3 regions of the Blautia fusiformis genome follow, and region 1 is predicted to be linked to each of the others. Evidence: riboswitches for the same ligand, from Rfam matches in the RefSeq annotation. Region 1 holds a riboswitch; each other region holds the start of a gene.
What was found. A riboswitch is a leader RNA that binds a small molecule or an ion and turns the genes downstream of it on or off. The one in region 1 is predicted to bind cobalamin.
Positions count from the first base shown of each region.

Region 2: it holds a riboswitch for cobalamin, as region 1 does, so the genes downstream of both, LKD46_RS13460 (ABC transporter permease) here and LKD46_RS09990 (cysteine-rich small domain-containing protein) in region 1, are expected to answer to the same signal.
Region 3: it holds a riboswitch for cobalamin, as region 1 does, so the genes downstream of both, LKD46_RS11460 (ABC transporter substrate-binding protein) here and LKD46_RS09990 (cysteine-rich small domain-containing protein) in region 1, are expected to answer to the same signal.

Region 1 is NZ_JAJEPT010000010.1:80,852-91,457, forward strand. Features, by position in the region: gene LKD46_RS09985 (C40 family peptidase) at 215-1,675, shown strand; cobalamin riboswitch at 1,907-2,076, shown strand; gene LKD46_RS09990 (cysteine-rich small domain-containing protein) at 2,344-2,631, shown strand; gene LKD46_RS09995 (phosphatase) at 2,739-3,455, opposite strand; gene LKD46_RS10000 (glycyl radical protein) at 3,809-6,334, shown strand; gene LKD46_RS10005 (glycyl-radical enzyme activating protein) at 6,346-7,137, shown strand; gene LKD46_RS10010 (class II aldolase/adducin family protein) at 7,324-8,205, shown strand; gene LKD46_RS10015 (aldehyde dehydrogenase family protein) at 8,237-9,625, shown strand; gene LKD46_RS10020 (zinc-binding dehydrogenase) at 9,644-10,606, shown strand, end outside.
Region 2 is NZ_JAJEPT010000016.1:53,629-64,234, reverse strand. Features, by position in the region: gene LKD46_RS13490 (class I SAM-dependent methyltransferase) at 1-423, opposite strand, end outside; gene LKD46_RS13485 (class I SAM-dependent methyltransferase) at 425-1,177, opposite strand; gene LKD46_RS13480 (nickel ABC transporter substrate-binding protein) at 1,181-2,749, opposite strand; gene LKD46_RS13475 (oligopeptide/dipeptide ABC transporter ATP-binding protein) at 2,779-3,717, opposite strand; gene LKD46_RS13470 (ABC transporter ATP-binding protein) at 3,727-4,518, opposite strand; gene nikC (nickel transporter permease) at 4,499-5,362, opposite strand; gene LKD46_RS13460 (ABC transporter permease) at 5,378-6,307, opposite strand; cobalamin riboswitch at 6,445-6,618, opposite strand; gene LKD46_RS13455 (MATE family efflux transporter) at 6,766-8,124, opposite strand; gene LKD46_RS13450 (ABC-2 transporter permease) at 8,280-8,954, opposite strand; gene LKD46_RS13445 (ABC transporter ATP-binding protein) at 8,951-9,799, opposite strand; gene LKD46_RS13440 (GntR family transcriptional regulator) at 9,802-10,176, opposite strand; partial or broken gene LKD46_RS13435 (methionine--tRNA ligase subunit beta) at 10,344-10,463, opposite strand; gene LKD46_RS13430 (PDDEXK nuclease domain-containing protein) at 10,511-10,606, opposite strand, start outside.
Region 3 is NZ_JAJEPT010000012.1:117,951-128,556, reverse strand. Features, by position in the region: gene LKD46_RS11470 (ABC transporter ATP-binding protein) at 1-256, opposite strand, end outside; gene LKD46_RS11465 (FecCD family ABC transporter permease) at 256-1,341, opposite strand; gene LKD46_RS11460 (ABC transporter substrate-binding protein) at 1,356-2,450, opposite strand; cobalamin riboswitch at 2,554-2,849, opposite strand; gene pcrA (DNA helicase PcrA) at 2,948-5,191, opposite strand; gene LKD46_RS11450 (DUF1836 domain-containing protein) at 5,337-5,957, shown strand; gene LKD46_RS11445 (YerC/YecD family TrpR-related protein) at 6,088-6,405, opposite strand; gene LKD46_RS11440 (YesL family protein) at 6,645-7,334, shown strand; gene LKD46_RS11435 (tRNA modification radical SAM protein MnmL/YtqA) at 7,334-8,275, shown strand; gene LKD46_RS11430 (DUF4364 family protein) at 8,290-8,802, shown strand; gene LKD46_RS11425 (replication-associated recombination protein A) at 8,831-10,153, opposite strand; gene LKD46_RS11420 (polysaccharide deacetylase family protein) at 10,336-10,606, opposite strand, start outside.

The sequences.
Region 1 (10,606 bases):
AACCCGGGTTCTCCTTTTTTAATGTCAAAATCATTAATAAATGTTACAAAGTTTTAAACTAATTAATAGAAAATCCTTGCAATCCAAATAACACTGTGTTAATATATAAAAAGATTGAAACAAGATATTGCAAAAGTATTACAAAGAAAACCAACGAAGCGGATGGTCAGATCCGCTGTATTAAATTAGAATCAGATTGCGAGGGTGAACAGTCATGAAGAAAAGGATATTATGTCTGACACTGGCGCTCATCATCAGCGGAGCACAGGTAGTCAGCGTAAGCGCAACAAGAGAAGATGAGGCAGCACTTCAGCAGGAGATGGATGCGACTAACGAACAGCTGAATGCGACTTATTCCAGATTGGATGAGCTTTCCTCACAGAAGTCACAGATTGAAGGCGAGATTTCAACTCTTGATGCCAATCTTGTAAACGTGATGGTTTCGATCCAGACACTGGAGGGAGATATCTCCAATAAGGAAGCCGACATTGCATCTACACAGACCAACCTTGAGAAGGCCAAAAATGCCAAGCAGAAGCAGTATGAGGCAATGAAGAAACGTATCCAGTATCTCTATGAGAAGGGTGGAGACGATGCATGGTTCCAGATGATGCTGAATGCAGAGAACCTGTCTGACCTTCTTACAAGAGCAGAGTACACACAGAAGACTTATGAGCAGGACCGTAAGAGTCTTGAAAAATATTCCAATACGATCCAGCAGGTGGCAAACCTGGAGGCACAGTACACACAGGAGAAGGCAGAGCTGGAGGGAATGAAGCAGGAATATGAGGCAGAGTCCCAGAACCTGCAGGCACAGCTGGATGAGAAGCGTGCCACATCCGCAGATTATGATAATGAGATCGCCTACGCACAGCAGCAGGCTACAGATTATGCCAACCTTCTTGCAGAGCAGACTGCAGAGCTTCAGAGATTAGAGGCTGAGCGTATTGCAGCAGAGGAAGAGGCAAGACGTCAGGCCGAGGCTGAAGCAGCAGCGAGAGCACAGGCTGAGGCAGAAGAGGAAGCAAGACGTCAGGCAGAGCAGGAAGCACAGCAGGATGAGGCGGACGAGAGCGAAGACGTACAGCACGATGAGGACGGCGACGTGATCGAGAATGCAGATGAGGATACTGCAGAAGATGACACCGAGGATGTGGATGAAGATGCAGACAATGGTGAGAATGATGATGCGTCCGAGGATACTGAGAATACAGAGGATAATGCAGACGCAGATTACGATAACAGCACAGACGCATCTGAAGAAAGTGCAGAGGACACATCTAATGCAGAGGATACATCTTCAGACAGTGACAGTTCTTCTTACAGCAGTGGTTCCGGATCTTCTGTTGTGAATTATGCTACACAGTTTGTGGGAAATCCTTACGTATGGGGCGGAACAAGCCTTACCAATGGTGCAGACTGCTCCGGATTTGTACAGAGTGTCTATGCGAACTTCGGAGTCAGCCTTCCGAGAACCTCCTATGAGCAGCAGAATGCAGGTACAGAAGTATCCTACGCAGATGCACAGCCGGGAGATCTGATCTGCTATGGCGGACACGTGGCTATTTACATGGGTAATGGCCAGATCGTTCATGCATCGAACTCTCAGGATGGGATCAAGATCAGCAATGATGCTACATACAGAACAATTGTATCTGTAAGACGTCTTGTATAATAAGAACGTACAATAGAAAATAAAAATACAGCAGCCCGACAGCAGTTTGTCGGGCTGTTTTTGACGTCGGAAAAAATATTGAAAACCCATGGAACGGAGTGAACAGCAATAAAATATGCTCAAAAATGTATAAATATTGAAAACAGTATTGACATATAATTAACAGGATGTTATTATAATGTCAGTATAATTCCATATTGAACATAGCAAGTGCTGAGGATAGCTGACAGTTATATATTGATTATCAGAAGTCCACAGAAAAGGGAATCAGGTGTGAAACCTGAGCGATCCGGTCACTGTAACGGAGGAGCGAATCTCATAGTCCATTGTACGTATGTATGAGAAGGAGAGAGGAGCCATGATCCCGGAGCCAGGAAACCTGCTTGTTATGGCGAGGTTAAACTTCCGTGTAAAGTGTAACAACCATTTCAGGGACTCCGCACCCCTGGGACGTTGTCTACTTTTTTACGAGAGTAGGCATTTTTTTATGGAATGCGCCTGTTCATATGAATTATACATGATTAAATGGCAGGCGATACTACTCCGGATACATTCGTTCCCTCCGCGCACTCATGAACGGATTATATTTCTACCCCGGGGTGGCATCGCTACCTCTTTTTTATAGGAAAAAGTTATGTGTGGTTATGTCAGGAGAGGAGAAAAGAGCCATGGAGAAACCATACTGGGAAGGCAAAGAATACTCTTACTTCAGCCACAAAAATTGTGAGTATTTTCCGTGCCATAAAGGAGCAGATCCGGAGAACTTCAATTGTCTGTTCTGCTATTGTCCTTTATATGCACTGGGAGATAAATGTGGTGGTAATTTCCGCTTTACGGAAAGCGGGATTAAAGACTGCACCGAGTGCAAGCTTCCTCACAGAAGAGAAAATTTTGGATATGTTACAGGTAAATATAGCGAGCTTGCGGAAATTGTACGGAAGCAGCGGGAAAAATAAAAAACAGGCCAGTTCAGATACAGGAAAATGTATATTCCTGTGTTTGAACTGGCCTGTTTTGTTTGGAGTGGACAATATCTGTTATCTGTCGGAAAAGATACAGAAGATCATTCTCTGGTTTGGAGAAAAACCCTGAGTCTGGGAATCTGGTTGTTGAGGATCAGCTGTTCCGGAAACATGGCCTGATGAACAAACTCAGCAGCACAGGTAAAATCTCCGATATGCTCCGGGCCATGGCTGTCACTGGAAAGAAGCAGCGGCAGATCATATTTGCGGCAGCATCGAAGGATCTCGAAACAGTTTTCTCTTGTGTCGCCACGATAGCCATAAGGTGCAAGAGAAGCTTCGTTGATCTCAAAGATCGTGCCGGTTTCTCTGGCAGCCCTTGCAAGCGCATCATAATTAACCGGGTAATGAGTGTTATCACTATGTCCGAGGATCTTTACACAGGGGTTTTTCATTACATTGATAAAAGCTTCTGTGTTTTCGGCTCTGGTACCGCAGCGGTAATTCCAGGCATGCATGCTGGCAATGGCGTAATCAAGTTTACATAATAATTCCTGATCTAAATCTACCGTTCCGTTGCGGTCAAGGATATTCAGTTCAATTCCGTAGAGTAATTCTACACCGAAATGTTTTTTGGGAGAATAGGTAAGGCTGCGGAAATAGGAGGAAGTTCCGGCTGCCAGAGTGCCGGGACCGTGATCAGTGATCCCGAGAAGCCGGAGACCTTTCTCGGCAGCTGCGCGTGCCATGTTTGTGATGGTACATTCCGTGCCGTGACCACTGGCGATGGAGTGGGTATGCATATCAGAAAGATACATAAAAATACACCTCTTTTACTGTTTGAGAACATGTGACAGAGCGGAATACGAATGTCCGCTTTGCATAAATTTTTCTGAAAAACAAAGGAATTCCTATATAAATTCAAGTATGGCAGAGCAGAAAAACAAAGTCAATAGAGAAAAACATAAAAATACAAAAAACAAATAAAATCAACAGGGCACAACCGATAAAACCCACAAAAACAGCTAGAAACACATGTTGGATTTCGTTGACATCGCAGTAGGGGTAAGGTATAATAAAACTACATGAGCACATAGCCGGACAGGAGCGGTTCTGGAAGCGTAGAGGCAGACAGATCACCAGAAACAACCGGTTATGAGAAAGGAGAATCATGGAGAAATTTCATATAGCAGATGTTCCGAAAACAGACAGGATCACACATCTTGTAGATAATCTTTATGCAAAGATGCCGGTGATCGAATCTGCCAGAGCAAAACTGATCACAGAGTCTTACAAAGCAACAGAAGACGAGCCGATCATCACCCGCAGAGCCAAGGCATTTGCCCACATCCTGCACAACATTCCGATCATCATCCGTGATGAGGAGCTGATCGTCGGAAGCAGCACTTTGGCGCCGAGAGGATGTCAGACGTTTCCGGAGTATTCTTTCCAGTGGCTGGAAGATGAGCTGGATACAGTGGCTACCAGAACAGCCGATCCATTTTATATTGCGGAGGAAACCAAGGCGGAGCTCCGTGAGGTACATAAATACTGGAAAGGCAAGACTACCAGTGAGCTTGCAACCTCCTATATGGCACCGGAAGCGATTCTTGCCATTGACCACAATATTTTTACACCCGGAAACTATTTCTACAATGGTGTAGGACACGTAACCGTTAAATATGAAGAAGTTCTGGCGATCGGCTATGAAGGGATCATTGCCAAAGCTCAGAAGGAACTGGATGAGTGTAATGTAGGAGATGGTGATTACGCAAAGAAATCCCGTTTCCTGGAAGCAGTTATCATGAGCTGTCAGGCAGTTATCGACTATGCACATCGCTATGCCGAGCTCGCAGAGCAGATGGCATATCAGTGTCAGGATCCGACCAGAAAACAGGAACTCCTTCAGATCGCATCCAATTGTACACGCGTACCGGCGAAGGGCGCCCGTAACTTCTATGAGGCGTGCCAGTCCTTCTGGTTTGTACAGCAGCTGATCCAGATGGAAAGCAGCGGACATTCTATTTCTCCGGGACGTTTTGACCAGTATATGTATCCGTATTACAAGAGTGATATGGAAGCAGGCAATCTTACCAGAGAATTTGCCCAGGAACTGATGGACTGCATATGGGTAAAATTAAACGACCTGAATAAATGCCGTGATGCTGCATCTGCAGAAGGCTTTGCAGGCTACAGCCTTTTCCAGAACCTGATCGCAGGTGGTCAGAACAAGGATGGCGAGGATGTGACCAATGATCTCTCCTTTATGTGCATCCAGGCGTCTATGCATGTGCACCTTCCGGCACCGTCTCTTTCTGTAAGAGTATGGAACGGATCACCACATGAATTCCTGATCAAGGCTGCAGAGCTTACAAGAACAGGAATCGGACTTCCGGCTTATTACAATGATGAGGTTATCATTCCTGCACTGCAGAACCGCGGCCTTTCTCTTGCAGATGCCAGAGAATATAACATCATCGGCTGTGTAGAACCGCAGAAGGCAGGTAAGACAGAGGGCTGGCATGACGCTGCATTCTTTAACATGTGCCGTCCGCTGGAGATGGTTTTCTCTAATGGTATGGACAAAGGGGTACAGATCAGTGTCCAGACCGGCGATGTTACAGAGATGAAGAGCTTCGATGAGTTCTATGATGCATATAAGAAACAGATGGAATATTTCATTTCCCTGCTTGTAAATGCTGATAATGCCATTGATGTGGCACATGCGGAGAGATGTCCGCTTCCATTCCTTTCCTGTATGGTGGATGACTGCCTGAAACGAGGCAAATCCGTTCAGGAAGGCGGAGCTGTTTATAACTTTACAGGTCCTCAGGGATTTGGTATTGCAAACATGGCAGATTCTCTGTATGCGATCCGCAAACTTGTATATGAAGAAAAGAAGATGACCATGGAAGAGCTGAAGGAGGCTCTGGCATGGAACTACGGCAAGGGTATCGATGCACAGTCTGCAGCAGATATCACCACCATTGTTATGCAGAAGCTTCAGGAGAATGGCATCCGCGTAAATGAGCAGACCGCAACAGCTGTTATGACAGCAGCTCTCGGAACAGAGCCATCTCCGGAGAAGAAAGCAAGATTCGAAGAGATCCACAAGATGATCGAGGAGGTTCCGAAGTTTGGAAACGATATCCCGGATGTGGATTATTTTGCAAGAGATGTGGCTTATACTTACACCAAGCCGCTTCAGAAATATATGAACCCGAGAGGCGGACATTATCAGGCAGGACTTTATCCTGTATCTGCAAACGTTCCTCTTGGCGGACAGACCGGTGCAACACCGGATGGCCGTTACGCACATACTCCGGTAGCAGATGGTGTTTCCCCGTCAGCCGGCAAGGATGTGAAGGGACCGACAGCTGCGGCAACTTCTGTATCCCGCCTGGATCATTTTATCGTATCCAACGGAACGCTGTTCAATCAGAAATTCCATCCGTCAGCACTTGCAGGAAGAGAAGGACTGGAGAAATTCGTAGCACTGATCCGCGGATACTTTGATCAGAAGGGTATGCATATGCAGTTTAACGTTGTTGACAGAGAAACACTTCTGGATGCACAGAAGCATCCGGAGAAGTACAAACATCTGGTTGTACGTGTTGCAGGCTACAGCGCATTGTTCACTACACTTTCCAGATCTCTGCAGGACGATATCATCAGACGTACTGAGCAGGGCTTCTAAAGGAGTAACGAATGGACTATTTGGATACAAAGGGCAGGATCTTTGATATTCAGAAATATTCAGTACACGATGGACCGGGTATCCGTACCATCGTGTTCCTGAAGGGCTGCGTTCTTCGCTGCCGCTGGTGCTGTAATCCGGAATCACAGGAATACCGGATTCAGAACATGAAGGTTCTGGGAGAAGATAAAGTGATCGGCCGCGACGTGACAGTTCGTGAGATGATCGAAGAGGTGGAAAAAGACCGTGCCTATTATTATCGTTCCGGAGGCGGGATCACCCTTTCCGGAGGGGAATGTATGTGTCAGGCGGACTTTTCCAGAGATCTTCTTCGCGCGGCAAAGGAGAGAGGAATCAACACAGCGGTAGAAAGTATGGCCTGTGCCCCATGGGAAAAGATCGAACAGGTACTTCCCTATCTGGATGTATATCTGATGGATATCAAGCATATGAATCAGGAAAAACACAAAGAATTCACAGGACGGGCCAACGGACTGATGCTGGAGAATGCAAGAAGGGTTGCGCTCTACGGAAAAACCAGACTGGTGATCCGCGTTCCGGTGATCCCCACATTTAATGATTCTGTGGAAGAAATCCAGGCGATCGCAAGATTTGCAGCATCCCTTCCGGGCGTAAACAAGATCCATCTTCTTCCGTACCACAGACTGGGGCAGGATAAATATGAAGGACTTGGCAGACCCTATTTAATGGAAGGAATCCTTCCGCCTACAGCAGAACATATGCAGATGTTAAAGAATGCAGTGCATGCGGTATGCAGCCTGGACTGCCAGATCGGCGGCTGAGAGATACAGGATTACAGAAAAAAGATCCTTTACAAACAGAAAATATAAAAAACAATAAAAACAACACAAAATACAACAAGAAACCAACATAAAACAACGGATTGTCCTTGACTTATTTTGTGGTATGGGGTAAAATGTTCTCAGAAACAAAATAGTGCAATCCAATGCTCAAGGAGGAAATTAAGCATGGTAAACGAGTTTGAAATCAAAAAACAGCTTTGTGACATCGGTAAGAGAATTTACAACCGTAACATGGTTGCAGCTAACGACGGAAACTTTTCTGTTAAAGTAGCTGAGAATGAATATCTTTGCACACCAACAGGTGTATCTAAAGGATTCATGACACCAGAGTTCATCTGTAAAGTAGATGGTAAAGGTAATGTAATCCAGGCTAACCCGGGATTCAAACCATCATCTGAGATCAAGATGCACATGAGAGTATATGAGAAGAGACCGGACGTAGGATCTGTTGTACATGCTCATCCGATCTATGCAACATCTTTCGCAATCGCAGGTATTCCGCTTACACAGCCGATCATGCCGGAGGCAGTTATCGCTCTGGGATGTGTTCCGATCGCTGAGTATGGTACACCTTCCACAATGGAGATTCCGGACAACCTTGAGAAATACCTTCCATACTTTGATGCAGTACTTCTTGAGAACCACGGAGCACTTACATGGAGCACAGACCTTAACGCTGCATACATGAAGATGGAGTCTGTAGAGTTCTACGCACAGCTTCTGTATCAGACCAAGCTCCTTGGCGGACCGAAGGAATTCGACAAAGAGAACATCGAGAAGCTCTATGCGATCCGTCGTAAATTCGGTATGCCTGGAAAACATCCGGCAAGCCTCTGCCTGAACAAAGACGGCAAGAACTGCCACAACTGCGGCGGTGCATGCCACAGCGAGGACTACAAACAGTTCCCAGGATATCAGTATGATTTCGTTGGAAAAGACTGTGATTGTGATAAAGATGCAGCTCCTGCAGCAGATGCAGCAAAGAATGATGCAGAGCTTGTTGCTCAGATCACAAAACAGGTTATGGCTCAGCTTGGCCTGAAATAAATTTTTGACGGAATATTAAGGAGGACATCTCATGCCAATAAGTGAGAATATGGTACAGGAAATTGTACAGGAAGTTATGGCAAAAATGCAGATCGCAGATGCTCCGGCCGGAAAACATGGCGTTTTCAAGGATATGAATGATGCTATCGAAGCAGCCAAGAAGGCTCAGTTGGTAGTTAAGACAATGTCTATGGACCAGAGAGAAAAGATCATCACCTGCATCCGCAAGAAGATCAAAGAAAATGCGGAAGTACTGGCACGTATGGGTGTTGAGGAAACTGGTATGGGTAATGTAGGAGATAAGATCCTGAAGCATCACCTGGTAGCAGACAAGACACCTGGAACAGAAGACATTACAACAACTGCATGGTCCGGAGACAGAGGACTGACTCTGATCGAGATGGGACCGTTTGGTGTTATCGGCGCGATCACACCATGTACTAACCCGAGTGAAACAGTTCTCTGCAACACAATGGGTATGCTGGCAGGCGGAAATACAGTAGTATTCAACCCACATCCGGCAGCAGTTAAAACTTCTATTTACGCAATCAATCTTTTAAATGAGGCTTCCCTGGAATCAGGCGGCCCGGATAATATCGCTGTCACAGTTGAGAAACCAACACTTGAGACCAGCAATATTATGATGAAACATAAAGATATCCATCTGATCGCAGCAACAGGCGGCCCTGGTGTTGTAACAGCAGTTCTTTCCTCCGGTAAGAGAGGAATCGGTGCAGGAGCAGGTAACCCACCGGCACTGGTTGATGATACTGCTGATATCCGTAAGGCAGCTCAGGATATCGTAAACGGATGTACATTCGATAACAATCTTCCATGTATCGCTGAGAAGGAAGTTGTTGCAGTATCTTCCGTAGTTGATGAGTTAATGCACTACATGATCACAGAGAATGACTGCTATCTTGCATCCAAGGAAGAGCAGGACAAACTTGTTGAGACTGTACTTGCAGGTGGCAAGCTGAACCGTAAATGTGTAGGACGTGACGCGAAGACACTTCTTTCCATGATCGGAGTTCAGGCACCGGCAAATACCCGCTGCATTATCTTCGAAGGACCGAAGGAACATCCGCTCATCACAACAGAGCTTATGATGCCAATCCTCGGAATCGTAAGAGCTAAGGATTTTGACGATGCTGTAGAGCAGGCTGTATGGCTTGAGCATGGCAACCGTCATTCCGCACATATTCATTCCAAGAATATTGATAACATTACAAAATATGCGAAAGCAATTGATACCGCAATCCTTGTAAAGAACGGCCCGTCCTATTCCGCACTTGGATTTGGCGGAGAAGGTTTCTGTACATTCACCATTGCAAGCCGTACCGGTGAGGGACTTACAAGCGCAAGCACATTCACAAAGAGAAGACGCTGCGTAATGACAGACAGCCTTTGCATTCGTTAATCAGGAGGAACAGAAACAATGGATATGAACAATGTAAATATCGAAGAAATCGTTAAACAGGTTCTCTCCGGCATGACAGGAAACGCTCCTGCAGCAGCTGCTGCAACAAGCGCTCCGGCTGCTCCGGCAGGAAACACAATTCCGAAAAAAGCAAGAGTAGCAATGATGACAGAGAAGAAACATTTTGAGCTTCAGGAGTATGATCTTCCAGAAGTTGGTGACGACGACATCCTCGTTAAAGTTGAGGGCTGCGGCGTCTGCGGAACAGATGCTCATGAGTACAAAAATGACCCGTTTGGTCTTATCCCAGTAGTTCTCGGACATGAGGGAACCGGTGAGATCGTAAAAATGGGTAAAAACGTTAAAGTTGATACAGCTGGTAAACCGGTTAAAGTCGGCGACAAGATCGTTACCTGTATGATCTTCAAAGATGATCCGGAAATCACAATGTTCGACCTTAACAAGAAGAACGTAGGCGGCGCTGACGTATATGGACTTCTTCCGGATGACGACGTTAAATTCAACGGCTGGTTCGCTGATTACATCTTCATCAGAGGCGGAAAATTCGGTTCTACATTCTTTAATGTAAGTGACCTGGATCTTGATTCCCGTATCCTCATCGAGCCATGTGCAGTACTTGTACATGCTGTAGAGAGAGCAAAAACAACAGGAATCCTGAAATTCAACAGCAGAGTTGTTGTTCAGGGTTGCGGACCGATCGGTCTTATCTGCATCGCAGTTCTCCATACAATGGGCGTTCATAATATCTGTGCAGTAGACGGAAATGAGAAACGTCTTGAGTTTGCCAAGAGAATGGGAGCAAACACAACCGTTAACTTCATGAACTTCAAGGGCATTGAGGCACTTACTGAGGCTGTTAAAGAGGCTCAGGGCGGACATCTTGCAGATTTCGCTTTCCAGTGTACTGGAAATCCTCATGCACACTCCAACATCTACAAATTTATCCGCAACGGCGGCGGT
Region 2 (10,606 bases), on a different contig from region 1:
TCCGCCTTTTTTCAGTACACGCAGCCACTCCTTGTAAGCCTTCTGTGGATCGTCCAGCGTCCATGTGATATTTCTGCAGATAACCATATCAAATGTCTCATCCGGGAAATTCAGATTGTGGCAGTCCATAGTCATCAGATCTGCGGATAAACCTGCTGCCTTTACATTTTCCTTTGCTTCATGGATCATATTTTCAGTAATATCGATCCCGGTCACATGATGTCCTTCTTTTCCCAGCATAATTTCAAAAAATCCCGGCCCGCAGCCTACGTCCAGTACTTCCAGATGTTCTTTTTCCGGCGCATACTCCAGAATCAGATTCTTCCAGTTTTCTGCTGTTTCACTTTTCAATTCTGCCTTGATCCCTTCGCTGTAAATGCCAGCTTCTCCTTCCCAGTACTCTTTGATCTTATCGTTTTGCATGTCACTTCTCCTTCTTTGTGGCTACTACAATAAATTTTTTTCCCTGATATCCGTATTTCCAGAAATCCATCGTCCATGGTCTGTTTAGCCAGCGGTTCTCTCTGATCTGGATCCTGGCAAAGCGTACCTTTTTTAATATCTGAAAGTCCGCTTCCGGACGCTTCTGCGATGTAAATGGCAGCTTTTCATAAATTCCGCTGTTTTCCTTCACGTCAGATCCATATGTTTTTCTTTCTGTAACATAAATAAGAAAATCAGCAATTTTCATATGGATCTTATTTTTTAATGTGGGTTCGACGGTCCGATAGTCCCCATCAAAATAAATGATCCTTCCACCTGGTTTTAATACAGCCTTCCAGCGTCTGAAAGCTTTTTCCGGATCATATAATGTCCACACCGCATCTCTGGAAAGTATCACATCATAGCTTTGTTCCTGTTCCAATGGCAAAGTTACACCATCTTCCTCACAGATTTCCACCTGCTGATGATACTGCCGCATATTCCTTCTGGCTTTTTCTACCATTCCTGATGAACCATCGATCGCTTTTACATCATGTCCCAGACGCGCTGCTATGATGCTCATAAAACCCGGGCCGCAGCCCACTTCTAAAATACGAAGGGGCTCAGGTCCAAGAAGTCTTTTCAATTCTTTTGTCCAGTAAGATACCGTTCTTTTGTTACTCAATTGTTTTTGGATCATATCATCATAATCACCGGAATCTTCTGTCCATTTATTCTCGATCTTTTCAAACATTTTTTACTCCACTACATCCAGTGTTGCCCAGTTAATGCCTTCATAGGCAGTCGGTGCAAGCTCTACATTGGTCAGTCTGGTATTGTTATAGATATAATCACGGTTCGGATAATACAGCGGCACTGTTACTGCCTGATCATTGATACGTGTGAGGATCTTATCGTATAATTCCGTCCGCTTTTCTTCATCCTGTGTCTTTAATACTTCTCCGAGATCTTTGTTCAGCTCCTCATCGTACCAGTTTACTGCCTTTGCTCCATCTTCCGCATAGAACATTGATTTCAGGAATCCATGAGGCATCCAGGAATCTTCATAGCTGCGGTAAATGCACAGATCGTAATCTCTGGTGTTCCAGATCTCATCATAGTAAGCTGCGGATTCTTTTTCTACCAGTTCAATACCTACACCGACCTTCTCATATTCAGATTTCAGGAATTCACAAAGAGATTTCCATGAAGCATATTCTTCAGTCTGGAATACCAGTCTGAGGCTCAGTGGTTCTCCGTCTTTTTCTACAATACCATCTCCATCTGTATCCTCATATCCTGCTTCCTTTAACAGTTCCTTTGCTTTATCCGGATCATATGGATAGCCCTTGCTGTTTTCTTCTGTTACATAAGGAACTGTCGGAGACATAAGTCCGGTTGCAGGATTGCCGTAACCATCCAGCAGATCATTTACAATGCTTTCTTTATTTGTTGCATAATTCAGTGCCTGACGTACGTTTACATCCTGAAGCGCCGGTGTATCATAATTTTCGATCAAATAGTAAGAAAGTGTGGAAACCTGCTGTTCTGTCGATAAATTTTTATCTGCCTGGATAATACTGAAGCTTTCGGATGGAATATCCTGAAGATTCAGATCTGCCTCTCCACTCTGAAGTGCCATCACTCTGGCATCACCGTCTACCACCTGTTTCAGAACTACTTTATCAATATTTGGTTTCTCACCGTAATAATTAGGATTTGGTACCAGGACAACCTCCTGACCGCTTTCATAACTGTCGATCATCCACATTCCGGTACCCACTTCCTGACAAAATTCTCCGTCTTCATCCAGTGCACTTTCACAGGTGAAACGGAATGGTCTTGGATAGCTGAATTCGATCAGCAGGGTATAGCATGGTTCTGCGAACTTAAATTCTACAGTATAATCATCTACCTTTGTAACATTTTCCAGTTTGGCTGAAAAGTTACCGGTCACATCCTGTTCCACCCATCTGTTATAATTCCACATCACATTGTCTGCATTAAACACTGTACCGTCTGAGAATTTCACATCTTTTCTTAAATGAAACGTATAGGTTGTGCCATCTTTGCTGATATCCCAAGATTCTGCCAATGCCGGTTTAATTTCTCCATTTTCTCCATAACGCACCAGTGGATCATAGATCATTTCATAAAGACGAAAGTCCGGACCACTTTTTATAGGGTCACAAAGTTCAGGAGTCAGATCAATGGATGTCATTGCCGTAACTACTTTTTCCTCTTTTGCCTGTACATTGACACCTGTCAGTAAAGTTGCCGCCACCATGCTCAATGCTATCAGTTTTGCTACACGTCTTTTCTTCATTTCTTCCTCTCCTTTGTTTGTTTTATATTTTACAGCATATGACATGCCGCAAAATGTCCTGTTTCAATTTCTGTCAATTCCGGTATATGCTCTCTGCATATATTTGTACATCTTCTGCACCGGTTCTGGTATGGGCAGCCCTGTTCCGGAATGGTATCTGAAAATATTTTCTTTTCCTGCGATCCGATTCTTCGCATTTTCGGTTCTTTTACCGGAATAGAATCAAACAGATCTTTTGTATAAGGATGCACGGCAGTCTCCTTTAAGCTGTCCGTATGATCGATAAACTCGACCACGCGTCCCTGATACATAATAGCCACCTCTTTGCAGAGATATGGAACATTGGACAGATCGTGAGTGATCAGTAAATAGGTCATCTCATATTTTTCCTGCAGCTCATTTAACAGATGCAGGATCTGCTTTCGTATGGAATAATCCAGACTGGATACCGGTTCATCACAGATCACAAGTTCCGGTCTTAATACCAATGCTCTCGCAATATTAGCTCTCTGACACTGACCTCCTGAAATCTGTCCAACATAACGGTTGCGGATATCCGGATCAAGCCCCGTCTGGATCAAAGCCTCCTTTACTCGCTCTTCATACTCACCCTCTTGCAGTTTTTCATGTAATTTCAAAATTTCCAGAATATTTTCTCCAATGGTATAACCAGGATCAAATACCCCGCTGCTGCTTTGAAAGACCATCTGAAGATTCTTGCGATATGGACGAAACTGCTTTTCAGACAAATCCTGCATTTCCTGTCCCTGAAACCAGAATTTTCCATCTGTAGGTTTCTCCAGGCCGGCGATCAGCTTTCCGAATGTAGTTTTACCACTTCCACTTTCACCGATCAGGGCCATGGATGATCCTGCATGGATTTCCAGACTTACATCATCCACTGCCTTCACAATTTTTTTCTTGCCATAATATTTTTTTAAATGTTCTGTCTTTAGTAACGTACTCATACTTTTCCCCTATAAAACTGCATCCAACAGTTTTTTTGTATATGAATGCTGCGGATGATAAAAGATCTCTTCAACCGTTCCGTTTTCCACTATTTCGCCGTCTTTCATGATCGAAACATCATCTGCGATCTCTGCCACCACACCCAGATCATGCGTAATAAATAACACGCCCAGATTTTCTTTCCTGGATAGCTGATAGATTTCTTCCAGGATCTGCTTCTGTACGGTTACATCCAAGGCTGTCGTCGGCTCATCTGCGATCAGATAATCCGGTTTCATGGACATGGCAATGGCGATCATAACACGTTGGCACATACCACCAGACAATTCGTAAGGTTTTTTCTTCATCAGTTCTTCCGGATCACGCAGATTCATCATCCGCAGACTTTCCAACGCTGCTTCCCTTGCCTGTTTTTTGCTCATTCTGCGATGTTTTCTCAGTCCTTCCAGAAGCAGTTGTTCAACTGTAAAAAGCGGATCAAGAGCAGCAGTCGGATCCTGAAAGATCATTCCGATCCTGTCTCCGTATAACTGTCGTTTTTCTTTTCCTGATAACTTCAGAAGACTCTTTTCGTTCAGTGTCACATCTCCGGATATCACCTTTCCATTTCCTGCAAGCAGATTCATGATCGTCAGAGAGGTAACTGACTTGCCGCTTCCACTTTCTCCCACCAGAGCATGGATCCTTCCGCGTTTTACTTCCAGGCTGACATCTTTTACTGCATGAACCATTCCGTGAGATGTCTGAAACTCCACATGTAGTCTTTTTACCCTTAGGACATCATTTTTGGGCTGTTCCATTCTGTATTCCCTCCCCCAGATAATTAAATGCCAGAACAATGATCATGATCAGTATGCCCGGATAAAACATCAGTCTTGGATAAGTCTGGATATAACTTCTACTGTCACTGAGCATGATCCCCCATTCCGGTGTCGGTGCCTGCACACCAAGGCCGATAAAGGAAAAACCGGCAATTGACAGAATGATCGAACCGATTTCCATTGTTGCCAGTGCGATCACAGATGGCAGGATATTTCTCAATACATGCCTAAATATGATCCTTGCGTGGCCGCAGCCGCCGGCTTTTAGTGCGGTCATATAATTTTTATTTTTTTCCTGAAGTGTCAATGCTCGGGCAAGCCTTGCATATTCTGCCCAGGATACGACCGATAAGGACAGAATCAGATGAGCGCCGCTGGCTCCTACGGTTCCTGCAATGGCAAGTGCCACAATAAAGACCGGCATAGCCATAAATACATCAATGATCCTCATAATTATGGAATCGATTTTTCCACCTACATATCCGGCAAACAGTCCGATCGGCACCCCGACACATACAGTGATCAGAAGCACCGTAAAGCTATAGCTCAGTGAATACCGGCTGCCCCAGAGAAGTCTTGATAAAATACATCGTCCCAGCTGATCAGTACCTAAAGGATATGCCGCCGACGGATTCTTTAATTTTATCGAAACATCCACAAGCAGTGGATCATGCGGCGCTAATACAGGTGCAAAAATAGCTGCCAATGCAAAAATTATGACCACCATCAATCCTATTTTTGTTTTCGGTGACCGGAATACCTGTTTCCAGTACAGATTCTGGATCATGCTTTTTTCTGTTTTCTGCTTTCTTCTGCTTCCCATTCTATGATCTCTCCTTTACTTTAACTGGATTCGCCGGTCAATCGCAGAATAGGCGATATCCACAAGAAAATTTAATACTACAATGCCAACAGCCAGAATAAAGATAAAACATTGCAGCACCGGAGTATCTTTTGAGATCACGGATTTCAATGCCAGATTTCCGATTCCCTGAATTGAAAAAATACTTTCTATCACAGCTGAGCCACAGAAAAAACCGATCACAATTGATACCAGACGTGTCAGCACAGGAATCAGGATATTTTTCAGACCATGACGCAAAATTACATTTACAGATGACAATCCCTTAGCTCTGCTGGCACGTATGTAATCCTGCTTCAGCACCTGTATCATATTGGTACGAATCAATCTCGTCATAATTCCAAAGAAACTGATATCCATGGCAAATGCCGCAAGAATCGGGATGCCTCCGGCATCTCCTCCGATCACGGAAATCACTTTTAGCTTTACTCCAAATATATAGAGCAGCATCAGACCGATCCAGAAAGATGGCATAGATACACTGAGGGACGACAAAATGCGAATGACTTTATCCAGAACTCTGTTTTCATAAATTGCCGACAAAATTCCAAGAGGGACTGATACGATCATCAACAATAAAAACGAAGTAACTGCCAGTTTAAATGTCTGTGGAAAATATCTTTTTAATTCCTCAAAAGCCGGTTTTCTGGTAGAATATGATTTTCCAAAATCGCCATGAAGTGCCTGATCCAGCCATTTCCCGTATTGTACCAGCACCGGCTGATCCAGTCCTTCCTCATGCCGTACTTCTTCTACCTGCTCCGGTGACGGATGCTCATATTTTTTCTCCGCCAGCACTCTGGCAGCATCACCTGCCGATATAAAACTCAGCATAAAAATAATAAATGTAACCGCCAGCACTACCGGAATCATAAATATAAAACGCTTTGCAATTACTTTTCCCATCTTCATCTCTCCTCATTTTTTATCTGTTTATTGTTTTTAAAATAAAAAAAGCTGATATGATCCAGCATCATATCAGCACAAAAAACAAACCTCCACCTCAGGCAGAGCTTATTCCTTCTGTATCCCATCCGAATCAGAATTCTTCTGTCAAAAAGGCAAGTCTCCTGACTCCAGTTCTTCCTACTTACCATCTTCCCGGATCTCTCCAGTGATATTTTGGTTTTCGTCCCTGTCACAGTAGCGGTGGCTGTTCTGGCATTTCACCAGATTCCTTATTAAGTACTTTGTACACCCTTCTGACTATTCAATTTTCATAGTTGCAATGAATAAATATTATAATATCATACTTTTCTTTTTATATAAATAGTTTTTTGTCAAATATAAAATATCTGAACGTTTCATAGTGAAACCCGGATATTTTCTGCCTGTATTATTATAGATCCCTTAAGTAAATAACATTATGTATGAACGGTGACTTCTTTATATTTCCGTATAATGATCATATAACTTACGAATAATAAAACAGCTGCACTGCTCCATGCACAGATCTCTGCATAGTATATTCCATCTTCACCGATCAGTTTTGGCAGCAGCAGCGCAACACTGACACGCATTATAAATTCTGCAATGCCGCTGGCAAGCGGAATCAAAGTATTACCCAGGCCCTGGATAGCGGAACGATACACATACAGCAGATACAGCACCCACAAAAAGACAGCCATGATAAACAAATACTTATATGCTATATCCAATACCTGTCGGGTCTGATCCGGTTCACCGGATACAAACAGGGACAGTACATTACGTCCAAACAGTACCATCATGCCGGAAATGAAAGCCGAAGTGAGCACTGCCATATAAGTGCCGCTGCGCACGCCTTTTCGAATCCTCTGGTATTTTTTTGCACCAAGATTCTGGCCCACATAGGTTGTAATAGCATATCCATATGAAACGGCAGCCATCTCCAAAACCCCATACAGCTTGTTCGATGCCGTAAATCCCGCCACAAACAGAAAACCAAATCCATTGATCACATACTGTACCACAAGTCCTCCCACGGAGATGATCACATTCTGTATCGCAAGAGGAACCGCCAGTTCCAAAAGCCGCAGGCTCATAGAGGGCTGCCTGTAAAAGTCCTTCTTTTCCAGGCGGATATCCGGGATTTTACGTAATACGATCAAACAGTACAAGGCAGAAAATCCCTGCGCGATAACGGTCGCCACTGCTGCTCCGGCTATACCCCAGCCAAAAACCGCCACAAATAACAAATCCAGTCCCACATTGATCACTGCTGCCACTGTCATTGCGATCAACGGAGATCTGCTGTTTCCAAGTGCCCGAAGGATCGCTGCAAATATATTATAAGCAGCTATGATCGGGATTCCTGCAAAGATCAGCCGCAAATATAGCATTGTCAGATCAATGACATTATCCGGTGTCTGTAAAAATAAAAGAACATGATAAACTGTACCTTCACTTACTGCGAGTACGACCACAGACAGTAATGCTGTCATGATATAGCTTTTCGCTACTGCACATTTCAGATTTTCCTTTTCCCTTGCTCCATAATACTGAGATACAAGAATAGAAAAACCCTGTGTGATACCTGTCATAATCCCCAACACCAGCCATACCAGCCAATCTCCGGCACCTACTGCCGCCAGTGCTTTAACTCCTACCACTTGTCCGACGATCATGGTGTCTGCCATTGTATAAAACTGCTGAAAAATATTTCCAAGCATCATTGGTATGGCAAAAGTTATGATCAGTTTTCCGGGAGATCCGGCAGTCATATCTTTTTCATTAGTTCCCATAAGAATCTCCTTTTCTTTTCATCCTTGACCGCTATTTTACAAGGGACTCTTACGAAACACAAGCCTATTTTTTCACAAAGTTTTTCTCATATTTTTGGTAGCTATTACATCTTTATAATCATTATTTTTAATGGATCATCTTTGCCACGCCTATCTTAAAACTCTTTCTTCTTCATGGCGCTCATACTATACTTATACGAAGCAAACCATATAAGCAGACTTAGCACAATGAGGGCAATCCCGATTTCAAGATCCCCTATTCCCCCTATCATATGCAGAATACTTTCTTTTAATCCCAAGTTAGTCTTCACAAAAGATCTAATTGTATAACAAATCGCAAAAATAATTAAAATTGCGATTGGCAGCACAATTCGCCCTTTCTCTCCTTCGAACCTTATCCTGATCGCGATCATAATTCCCGCAATTGCCTGAAACACAAAAAATGTGATCAACTCCATTGCCAGCATTTCCAGATCAAACACCTCTTCAGGATTTATGAGTACCATAATTCCTGCACAGATCATTCCAATGCACCATCCACATGCTGTCATGATAAAGGAAAAAATATATTTTTCTCTGACATATATTTTTTTATTTACGGGTAAAGAAAATAAATATGTGTAACCATGGCCATTTTCATCATAACTGATCGTATTACCTGAATATATCGCCAGAACAGATGGGATATACATTGCAATGAAAGCAGCTGCCTTTTTTCCTGTAAGTATAAAAAACAATGCTACAAACACTAACACCAAAAAAAGATTACCACCCTGTCGAAAAAACAATCGAAAATCCTTTTCCAAAAGCCCTCTGATTCCTTTCATCATCTTTCGCCTCCTGTCAACATCAGGATCACCTGATCGAGTGATCCGCTCTCTACTACGATTTCCGGATAATTTTCTATATAATACTGCTTCTCGTTCGTCAGACAGGCAACTCCAAAAAACTCTTTTTTCTCTTTCAAAAGATACCTTTTGTCCACTGCCTGATATTGTTCCTCACTGACCTTCAACACTGCATATTTTTCAAGAATCGTATCCATCGCTTCATGAAGTACAATCTTTCCTTTATGTATCACATAAATGTCATCACACAGATGTTCTAAGTCCGAAGAAATATGTGAGCTGATCAGGATACTTCTCTCCGGCTCTTCTTCCATATACTCTCTTAAAATATCCAGCATCCTTTCCCTCGCTCCGACATCAAGCCCTGCTGTCGGCTCATCCAGCATCAGGAATTCTGCCTGATGTGTCAATGCAACGATCAGATTCAGCTTTGCTTTCATTCCTGTTGAGTACTCTTTTATAAATTTATCCAACGGAATCTGATATTCTTCACACATCTGATGAAATTTTTCTGCTTCAAACTTTGGATATAATTTGGCAAGGACTGCCTCAACATCTTTCCCTTTCAAGTATCCACTGAATCCGGTTTCTGCCAGGACAACTCCCAGCTCTTCTTTCTCTTTTTCACTTAACTCTTCCGGTATTTTTCCCAGGATCTTTATCTCACCGGCATCATAAGAAATGAGTCCGAGCACTGCCTTGAACAAAGTACTCTTACCGGCTCCGTTCTCTCCAACCAGACCGGTGATTCTTCCTTTTTCTACATTTAACGAACAGTCTAACTGAAATTCACCGTAGCTTTTCTTTACTCCTTTGATCTCCAACATAATCATTCATCCTCCATGATGAGTTCAAACAACGAACGGATCTCTTCCTCTTTCATTCCGCAGCGCCTTCCCTTCTGAATTGCTGCTTCCAGATCCGCCTCAACCTCTTTCCTGCGCTCTTCTTCCATCAGCTGTGTATTCGAAGCCGCTACATACGTTCCTTTCCCATGAACTGTGACTGTCATGCCCTCTGCTTCCAGATTGTCATATGCTTTCTTCACAGTAAGTGCACTGATCTTCAGTTCCTTTGCCATTGTTCTCACGGACGGCAATATATCATTTTCTTTTAACTCTCCGGAGATGATCTGCGCCTTGATCTGCTCCATGATCTGTTCATAAATTGGTACCATCGATGTATTATTGATTATAATCTTCATATGTTCCCTCCTGTTGCAAACAGTATATAACAGTATAATACTGTTGTCAACTGTTATATACTGTTTTGCAGTAGTTGACTGCCGGGATATATTTTTTAGCACGAAAAAAGCACCTCTCGGTTTTCTGATTATTAACTCTGAGAAGTGCTCTTGTTTTATATCTAATTTTAGTACAGCTTTGCACCTGCCGGGATTCTGTCATCTACCATCAGAAGGTTCAGTCCTTCATGACCATCTTCCTCAGGTACTGCTGAGATCAGCATACCCTCGGAATCGATTCCCATCATGAAGGAATTCATTCTGATCAAATGCTCTTATTTTATTTCTTTTTAACTCATTCAATGTTAAAAGTATAGTTTTTGTTTCTGTCTTCATTATCCTGCTGCTGAAGATAAAACATTGCCTTTTGAGTTTCAATCTCCGCTTTCAG
Region 3 (10,606 bases), on a different contig from region 1:
AATTGTGCTGTGCCACCACGGCCATTTTTTTCGCAGAGCTTCGAACACTCATGGAATGAAGCTCCTCGCCGTCCAGATACACGGCTCCTGCGTCTGGTTTCAGAATACGGTAAATGCATTTCAGCAAAGTGGATTTTCCGCTTCCGTTTGGTCCGATGATTCCTACCAGTTCCTTATCCTGGGATTCCATGGAGATTCCCTTCAGGATCTGTCTGGCGTGAAAGCCAACCTGAATATTTTCTGTGGTGATCTTCATTACCGGGCACCTCCGAATCCATAGGATTTCCGCACAAGCAGATAAATAAAGCAGGGAGCACCGATAATGGATACCAGCACACCGATGGGCATCTCGGAATTTTTAAGGATCACACGACATGCCACATCGCACCAGATCAGAAACGATGCACCAAGAAGCGCACTTAAGGGGAGCAGTTTTCTGTGATCTGTTCCAAAAAGGATCCGGACCACATGAGGGATCACCAGTCCCACAAATCCGATTACACCGGCACAGTACACGGCAAATCCGATCATAACAGAAGCAACGATCAGATAAAAAGTCCGCAGTCTGTGCAGATCTGTTCCAAGGGTAATGGATACGTCATCTCCCAGAAGCATCAGATTCAGGTTCCGGTACTGCGTCCAGAAAACAGCCACGCACACCAGCGTGACCGGAAGCATTACACCCACTCTGGTCCAGCTTGCTCCGGCAAGACTTCCCATGCTCCACTTCATAACTTCTGTTGCCGCATTTTTGTCATTGGTAATATAAATGACAAAATTGGAAAAAGCAGAACAGACTGCGCTGACCGCCATTCCCGCAAGGATCAGTTTTGCGGAAGTTGCCTTTCCACCCATGTTTGCAATGGCGATCACCGCAAAAGAAGTGATCATCGCGCCAATGAAAGCTGTGATTCCCACAGAGTTTCCGCCAAGAAAGCTTCCGATTCCAAGCATGATGGCCAGTGTGGCACCCAGAGATGCACCAGATGAGATACCCAGCACATACGGGTCTGCCAGCGGGTTCTGCACGATAGCCTGCATCACCACGCCGCACACGGAAAGAGCCATTCCAACTGCCAGAGCCAGAAGGACTCTAGGCAGCCGGATCAGCCACACAACATCATGAACTGCGCCTTCCGCATAGGCGGACAGACTTTTTATATGAAACAATTTATAAGCGATAACGCTGTATACATCCTTCAGTGACAGATCCGCATTTCCAAAAGTGATGGCTGCAAGTATGGAAAAAATAAGGAATCCTGCAAGTCCGATGAGAACTGCCACATACATGGATGTTCTGAGCACCTTATCTTTTTTTCTCTGTGAAGCTGTTTCTTTCACTGCATTTTCTCCGATCAGTCAAGATTTACGTCCGGATATAATCCCTTTGCAAAAGTTTCGATTCCGTCCTGGGTACGTGTTGCACTTGCATACATCTCACTGAGCATGATCGGGTAAACACGTCCGTTCTTTACTGCGTCAAGGCTCTTCAGGGACTCATCATCCTGGATCACTGCAAGCTGGCTGTTCTTAACAGTTTCCGGATCATCTCCTGCATATGGCATGTAAACCACAAAGATCACGTCAGGGTTGGCTGCGATGATATCCTCTTTTCCAACGGTGGAAGCATCCGGGTTTGCAAGAGTTGCGCCTAACTGTGTTACCATATCTCCGCCAAGGCTCTTTACGCCATAGTTTGTGATGTCATCTCCAAGAGGCTCCAATACCATTACGCTTGGTTTGTCTTTTACATCTGCAGTTGCAGTAAGAGTTTTGTCGATCACTGCTTTTGCATCATCAACGATAGCCTGTGCTTTGTCCTGTACATCGAAGATCTTTCCGATATTTAAGATATCTGTGAATTCATTTTCCAGTGTTCTGTCGCCGTCCGGACGAGTATTGGTGTTGTAGTAGGTGTTGCAGCCTTTGTCGATCCAGTCTGTTACATTTCCCAGATTCTTATCAGAGAAAAGAGAGCTCCAGGATAAGATCATGTCCGGCTCCAGCATTGTTACAGTTTCAAGGGATGGGGTAAATTCGTCAAGATAATTTGTTTTTGAGAATGCTTCTTTGAGATCTTCCGGAACTTCATTATCAAGACCTGCGGTAGCTACCAGGTGGTCTTCCAGACCAAGTGCGAGCATAGTCTCAATGCTTCCCTGATATACAGCAAGGACTTTTTCCGGTGCTTTTTCATAAGTGGTTTCGATTTCGTTTCCATCGTAATCATAGGTTGTGATGGTCAGAGGATATTCTGTCTTGGTTGCCTCTGCGGAAGAATCTTCGGTGTCTGCAGACTCTGTACTGTCTTCTGCTGCCGGCTGGTTGTCTTCCTTGATGGTCTCGGAGTCTGCTCTCTCTGCGGCATAAACAGCCGGAGCTGCTGATACGGTCATTGCCGCTGCCATTACCATTGCCATGATTCTTGTGGATACATACTTGTTTTTCATTTCATTTCCTCTCTTTTCGCCTGTTTTATCTCCTGTTGCCTATGGGTAACCGAAAAGATGGGGCTTCATAAAATCTGCACGGAACACTTTGTACGGAAGCTCCCACTTACATACTGTCAAGCAGGTTTCCTGACTTACAGACTCAGAAAAAACTCTGCAAAATAAAAACTGATACACCATTCATCTTTTAGCCGATCATGAATGATGTATCAGAATTTTCTCCAGAATCTCTCTGACATCGGGATTTCGCCTTCTCACATGAGTTTCTGCAATGGCATGTGAAATCCCTTCTTCTGTATACAGTGGCCGCAACCGCTCAGGCTTTTTACCCGATTCCCTCTCACAGTATCCGGCAGCATATGTGCCGGTGATACTGTCCACTTCACAGCAATTCAATTACGCTGATACTGATTCTAACATACCGGTTTTCCAATTACAACCTTGAGGCCGGATTTTTACAGTTTTTTGCAGAAATAGTCTGCCCGGAGAGATCCCTCTCAGATCTTTTTCAGCTTGGCAAAACCGGCGAACATTTTTTTCACGCCGACTTTGTCAAAGTCTACCGTCACTTCGTAGTCTCTGCCGCCGTCTGCGATATTTTTTACGATACCGACTCCGAATTTCACATGACGGACCGTGTCTCCCTCACCATAGTCCAGGCTGTCCGCCTTCTTCACTGTGAAATCTTTTTTCTGCAGGGTGCTCTTTGCCTGGAAATTCATTTTCATCTGGGCATAGGCGCTTTTCGGAGATACGATATCATCTACCCTGGGCTTTTTCTCCTGAATGGTATGTCCAAGATCTACCAGTTCCCGTGGAACCTCCCTTACAAAACGTGACACACGGTTATACTGAGTCTCCCCACGGATCATCCGCTGTTTTGCACAGGTTAAAGTCAGTTCCTTCATGGCACGGGTGATCCCCACATAACAGAGCCTTCGCTCCTCCTCGATATCCGACGGATCACCGGACCAGATGGAAGCATACCCCGGAAAAACACCGTCCTCCATTCCCACGATAAATACATTTGGGAATTCCAGTCCCTTGGCACTGTGAAGAGTCATCAGCAGCACATAATCCTGATCCGGATCAACAGAATCGATATCTGCCACCAGTGCGATCTCCTCCAGAAATGCAGAAAGTGTTGCCGGCTGTCCGGCCTCCTCCATGGCTTCCTGGAAGGATTCTGTCTTGGAGATCAGCTCATCGATATTTTCGATCCTCGCCTGGGCCTCCTCCGTTTTCTCTGCCTCCAGTTCCTTCACATAACCGGTAAGCTCAATGACCTCTTCCAGGGTTTCACGGACTGTATAGGCCTCTGCCTTACTTTTCAGTCCCTGGATAAAGGATACAAAATCATTGATCTTTCCTGCTGCCCTGCCAATGGACGGTACTTCCTCCACCACGCGGAGCGCATCGTAAAAGCTCAGGTTCATCATATCCGCATAGTCCTGGACACGGCCGATGCTGGTGAGCCCGATCCCTCTTTTTGGCACATTTAAGATTCTGCGCACAGCCAGATCATCACTGGCATTGTCAATGGTCTTCAGATAGCTTAACAGATCCTTGATCTCTTTGCGGGCATAAAAATTCACACCGCCGACAATCTTATAAGGAACATTTGCCAGGAGAAATTTCTCCTCAAAGAGACGGGACTGGGCATTGGTCCGATAAAGTACTGCACAGTCCTTGTACTGGAATTTCCCGTTGCGGCGCCCCTGGATGATCTCTCCTGCAACATACTCCGCTTCCTCAAATCCGTTGTTGAACTGACGGAAATGTACTTTATCGCCCTCTTCGTTCTCTGTCCAGAGGCGTTTTTCCTTACGCTCTGTGTTGTTGACGATCACCTCATTGGCTGCATTGAGGATATTCTGGGTAGAACGGTAATTCTGTTCCAGGCGCACCACCTTAGCCTCAGGAAAAACCTTCTCAAAGCCTAAGATATTCCCGATATTTGCTCCACGAAAACGATAGATGGACTGATCATCATCACCAACCACACAGAGATTCTTGTATTTCTCAGCAAGAAGACTTACAAATTTAAACTGGGCAGTATTGGTATCCTGATACTCATCCACCATAATATATTTAAAACGTTCCTGATAATAGTCCAGGATATCCGGATTATGCTGAAAAAGCTCCACAGTCTTCACGATCAGGTCATCAAAATCCAGTGCATTGTTTCCCCGGAGGATAGACTGATATTCCTTATACATACCGGCAATCTTCCGTGCATCCGGATCACCGCCCGCATTCAGCTCCATCTCTTCCGGTGTGATCATTTCATCCTTGGCATGGGAAATCTCAGCAAGAACGCCTCGTTCCTTGTAAATCTTGGTATTGATATCAAATTTCCGGAAGATTTCCTTCATGACTGTTTTCTGGTCGTCGGCATCATAAATGGTAAAATTACTGCCAAAGCCCAGCACCTCAATATGTCTGCGCAGGATCCTCACGCAGGCGGAATGGAAGGTGGAGACCCATACGCTCTCCGCACCCATTCCCGCAATTTTATTCACACGTTCCCGCATCTCACTGGCGGCCTTGTTGGTAAAGGTGATCGCCAGGATATTCCATGGGTTTACACCCTTTTCTTCCATTAAATAGGCGATCCTGTGGGTCAGCACTCTTGTTTTTCCGGAACCGGCTCCTGCGAGGATCAGAAGTGGTCCCTCTGTATGTACGGCAGCTTCCCGCTGCATAGGATTCAATGTGTCCAAAGCATCATGTATACTCATTTTGATCTCCATTTCTTTTTCCATATGAACAGTATCTTTATATACTATCATGACTTTACTTTCCGGTAAACCCACCTCTCTGAAAAAAAGTTTCTTTACAAGTAGTATTTAAAACTATATAATAGGGAGCAGAGGTGATAATGCGATGACAGAAAACGAAAAAGAAATGATGAACAGCATTTTTGCAAAAATTGCTGAGCTTGATTATATAAAACCCGATGAAATTCCCAATATTGCTCTTTACATGGATCAGGTCACAACCTTTATGGAAGATAATCTCGCTTCCACCAAGCGTCATAATGATGACAAGATCCTGACCAAGACCATGATCAACAATTACGCAAAGAACAAGCTCCTTCCCCCGCCGGAAAAAAAGCGGTATTCCCGGGAGCATCTGCTGATGCTGATCTTTATCTACTATTTTAAGAATATCCTCTCTATCAGTGATATCCAGACCCTTCTGGGACCGATCACCGAGAAATACTTCAAGTCCGTTACAGAAAAGGACATGACTTACATCTACCAGGAGGTTTTCAGTATGGAGCAGTCACAGATCCGTTACCTGGAAAAGGATCTTATGCGCCGTTTCAAAAGTGCCGGAGAAATTTTTGAGGACGCCGACCCGGAGGATAAGGAATTCCTTCACCAGTTTTCCTTTATCTGTCTTCTTAGCTTCGACGTATACATGAAAAAAATGATCATCGAAAACATGATCGACCACATGAATTCCTCAAAAGATACGGATTCCTCAAAAAAAGACAAATAATATCCGGATCTCACATCCGGTCATAAACGTGCGTCGCCGGGCGCACCGAAAAAAAAGAGACAGACGCACGATCGCCTGTCTCTTTTTCGTTACAGCATTATCCGTTATCATCACGGTATGGACGTAAGCCTTATTCTGCTTCGCCGCCCTGCTCCCCGTTATCCTTCTTCATACGTGCAAATACCATCTCATAACCATCATTTCCATAGTTCAGGGAACGGTTCACACGGCTGATCGTAGCTGTGGAAGCTCCTGTTTTCTCGGAAATATCAAGGTATGTACGCTTATCAGTAAGCATCTTGGCTACCTCGAAGCGCTGAGATAAAGAAAGCAGCTCATTGATGGTGCACACATCCTCAAAAAATGTATAACACTCTTCCTTGTCCTTCAGGCACAGGATCGCTTCAAAAAGATGATCCACAGCCTCCGTCCTGATTTTTTTGCTCATTGTTACGCTCCTTTAAAATACATGAATTTCGTCTAATACAATACTGATATTTTAACACTCTAAATCGTGATAAGCAAGCCTTTTAGGAAAATTTAATAAACTATTTCTCTTTTTTGTCTTTCTATGGCGGACACATGATTTTCCCATTTCCACTGCCCCGGAAAACATTTGGGATTTGCTTTTTCTGCTGTGATTGGGTATACTTAAAGTAATATCCAAAAGAAAAGGAGACTTATCAAATGAATCGTTTTTTCAACATGGACAACAAATTCTTCGTGTTCATGGGACGCGTAGCAGACCTGCTTCTTCTGAATTTTCTGTGCATCCTCTGCTGCATTCCGGTTGTCACCGCAGGCGCCTCCATAACAGCTCTCTACTATGTCACACTAAAGATGGCAAGAGACGAGGAATCCTATATTGCCCGCAGCTTTTTCCACTCCTTCAAACAGAACTTCAAACAGGCGACCATCATCAATATCATCATGCTCCTCACCGCTGCTGTTCTGTTTATCGATCTTCGGATCGCCAGAGTCGGAAGCGGAGCTATGTACAAAGGACTTTTCAGTCTGTTCATTGCATTTGCACTGATCTATGCGATGATCCTTCTGTACATTTATCCGATCCTTTCCAAATTTTTTAATTCCGTCAAGAATACCTTTGTAAATGCATTCCTGATGTCCGTCCGCCATCTTCCGCTGACACTTTTGATGCTTGTGATCTCTGCGTCCCCACTCCTACTGATGTGGCTTTTTGCTTATGTGAGCTACGCACGGTTTACATCCATCCTGATCATGCTTTTTATTCTGATGGGATTTTCCACGCTGGCGTACTGGAAATCAAAGATCTTTGTAAAGATCTTCGATAACTATATACCGAAAGATGAAAACGAAGAAAACGGCGAAGAGAAAAACGAACCGAAAGAGGCATAATGAAGCGCTGGAACGACAAGCCTTATCACTCTCTGGACTATATGCTCCGGGAACGGTACGGCGAAAAGGTCTACCGGGTTGCATTAAACGGCGGCATGTCCTGTCCCAACCGTGACGGCACCCTGGGCAAAAAAGGCTGCATCTTCTGCAGCCAGGGCGGAAGCGGAGATTTTGCAGCAAACGCCGCTCTTTCCATTACAGAGCAGATCAACACACAGATCAAAAGTCTCTCTTCCAAACGCCCAATCCATAAATATATCGCCTATTTTCAGGCATATACAAACACATACGCTCCTGTGGAACACCTGCGTAAGATCTTCACAGAAGCCATCTCCCATCCGGATATCGTGGCACTGTCCATTGGTACCAGACCGGACTGTCTGGGAGATGATGTACTGGATCTTCTTTATTCCCTGAATCAGATCAAACCGGTGTGGGTGGAGCTGGGACTCCAGACTATCCATGAAGATACCGCCAGATATATACGGCGCGGCTATCCACTGTCCTGTTTTGATACTGCAGTGAAAAATCTCCGCGCAGGCGGCATCGAAGTAATCGTCCACACCATCCTGGGGCTTCCCGGCGAAAGCCGGAAGGATATCCTGGAAACAATGGCTTATCTGAACGCCATGGATATCCAGGGGATCAAGCTGCAGCTTCTTCATGTACTGCGTGGTACAGATCTTGCCGCTGATCATGAAGCCGGTCTTTTCCGCACTTATGAACGGGACGAGTATCTGAACCTTGTCATTGACTGTCTGGAACATCTCAGACCGGATATCGTGATCCACCGGGTCACCGGCGACGGACCGAAGGATCTGCTGATCGCACCTTTATGGGCCAGCCGCAAACGAGAAGTTTTAAACCTTCTTCATCACCGGATGAAAGAAAGAGCAAGTTTTCAGGGAAAAGCTCTCGAAGCCCTTTCCCGCAGCCAGTAAAAAGGAGGATTCTTATGGCATCACCTTTTACAACCTATAAGCTTATTATTTTATATATGCTGCAGAATTCCGATGGGGATCTCACAAATTCCCAGATCACCGATTTTATCCTGGACCGGAAATACACCAATTATTTTCAGCTCCAGCAGGCAGTTTCCGAACTTGTGGAGGCAGATCTGGTGGAAATGTCTTCACAGTCCAACCGCAGTTACTATCGACTGACCTCCGAGGGAAAAAACACTCTGAAATATTTTTCCAAAGAACTTTCCTCTGACATCAAGAAAGAAGTGGAAGAATATCTCAATTCCCTCCACTGCAAGATTGAAGAACATCTCCTGACTCCTGCAGATTACTATCCCACCAAAGAGGGCAGCTACTCGGTACGTCTGCGGATCATCGAAAGCGGCGTCAGCATCGTTGATCTCAGCATCAATGTGCCAAATCTTGCTGCTGCACAGTCTGTATGTGAAAGCTGGCCTTATAAATACCAGAATGTTTATGACAAAATAATGGAGGAGCTTCTCTGAGAGGCTCCTCCGTTTTACTTATATTCATTTATTTCGCTTCTTCGTGGATCTTCTTCATATGCTCTTTCAGTTTCTTTTCATATCCCATATCACTGAGCTCGTAAAAATGTTCTCCTTCGATTTCTGATGGCAGATACTGCTGTTTTACATAGTGGTTCGGATAATCATGGGCATATTTATATCCGATACCATGACCCAGACTTTCGTGGCCACCATAATGGGCATCCTGCAGATGCACCGGAACGGTTGTCTTCTTCGCCTTCACGCAGCGCATGGCTTCCTGTATGGCATTTACTGCAGAATTGCTCTTGGGTGCACAGGCCATATAGGTAACTGCCTGGGAAAGAATGATCTGGGACTCCGGCATTCCCACACGTTCCACTGCCTGTGCTGCTGCCGTTGCCACGCAGAGGGCCTGGGGATCTGCGTTTCCGATATCTTCGGAAGCAAGGATCATGATCCTTCTTGCGATAAATTTCACATCTTCTCCTGCATAGAGCATTTTTGCCAGATAATAGACTGCCGCATCCGGGTCGGAGCCTCGCATGCTCTTGATAAAGGCAGAAATGATATCATAATGATTGTCCCCGTTCTTATCGTAGCGCACCACCCGCTTCTGGATACACTCAGAAGCCACCTCAAGGGTCAGATGGATCTTACCGTCTGTATCACGGGGTGTGGTGAGGATTCCCAGTTCTATGGCGTTTAAGGCGCTTCTGGCGTCTCCTCCTGCCATATCTGCCAGAAACTCCAGAGCATCCTCCTCGATCACCGCCCCATAGTTTCCCATTCCACGTTCCGGATCGTTAACCGCACGCAAGATCAGTTCCTTTATCTCCGGTATCTCCAGGGACTTCAATTCAAAGATGATCGATCTTGAAAGAAGCGCTCCGTTTACCTCAAAATATGGATTCTCTGTTGTGGCCCCGATAAGAATGATGGTTCCGTCCTCCACAAAGGGAAGAAGGTAATCCTGCTGGCCTTTGTTGAAACGATGGATCTCATCGATGAACAGAATGGTCTTTTTCCCATACATGCCGAGATCGTCCTGTGCCTGCTTTACAACTGCTTCCATATCTTTCTTCCCTGCTACGGTTGCATTGATCTGGGTAAAGCTGGCGCTTGTGGTATTGGCGATGACTTTTGCCAGGGTGGTCTTTCCGGTTCCCGGAGGGCCGTAAAAGATAACAGATGTCAGCTTATCCGCCTTTATGGCACGATACAGCAATTTATCTTTTCCTACGATGTGCTGCTGTCCCACCACCTCATCCAGCGTTCGCGGACGCAGCCTGGATGCAAGAGGTGACTCCTGATCCAGCGTTTTTGACTTTGCGTATTCAAATAAATCCATGGCTTTCACTCCTGTATTTTCTGTAAAAAGCGGATATTCACGATCCGTATTCTTTTCATAGATTTGTATCCGGCAACGATCGTTTCATTTGTTTCCGGCATACGGACAGATTCCTTATTTTTATAATTTTACCTGTTTGCACATAAAAAAGCAATCGTTTCTGCCTTTTCGGCAAATCACAGTTACATCACCAGCAGCTGATCTGCAGTTACCAGGTCATATCCTTCTTCCGTAAGCATATCCGCGATCTCCAGGGCCGCTTCCACGGAGGTAGAAAAGCTGTCATGCATCAGGATAATGGAGCCATCCTTCACTTGTCTTTTTACGATATTTTCCACAGAACGGACATTTTTTGATTTCCAGTCCAGGGTATCCACATCCCAGAATACCGGCAGCATGGTCACACAGAGCTCCAGATCCTTCGGCCAGGCACCGTAGGGCGGGCGAAGATAC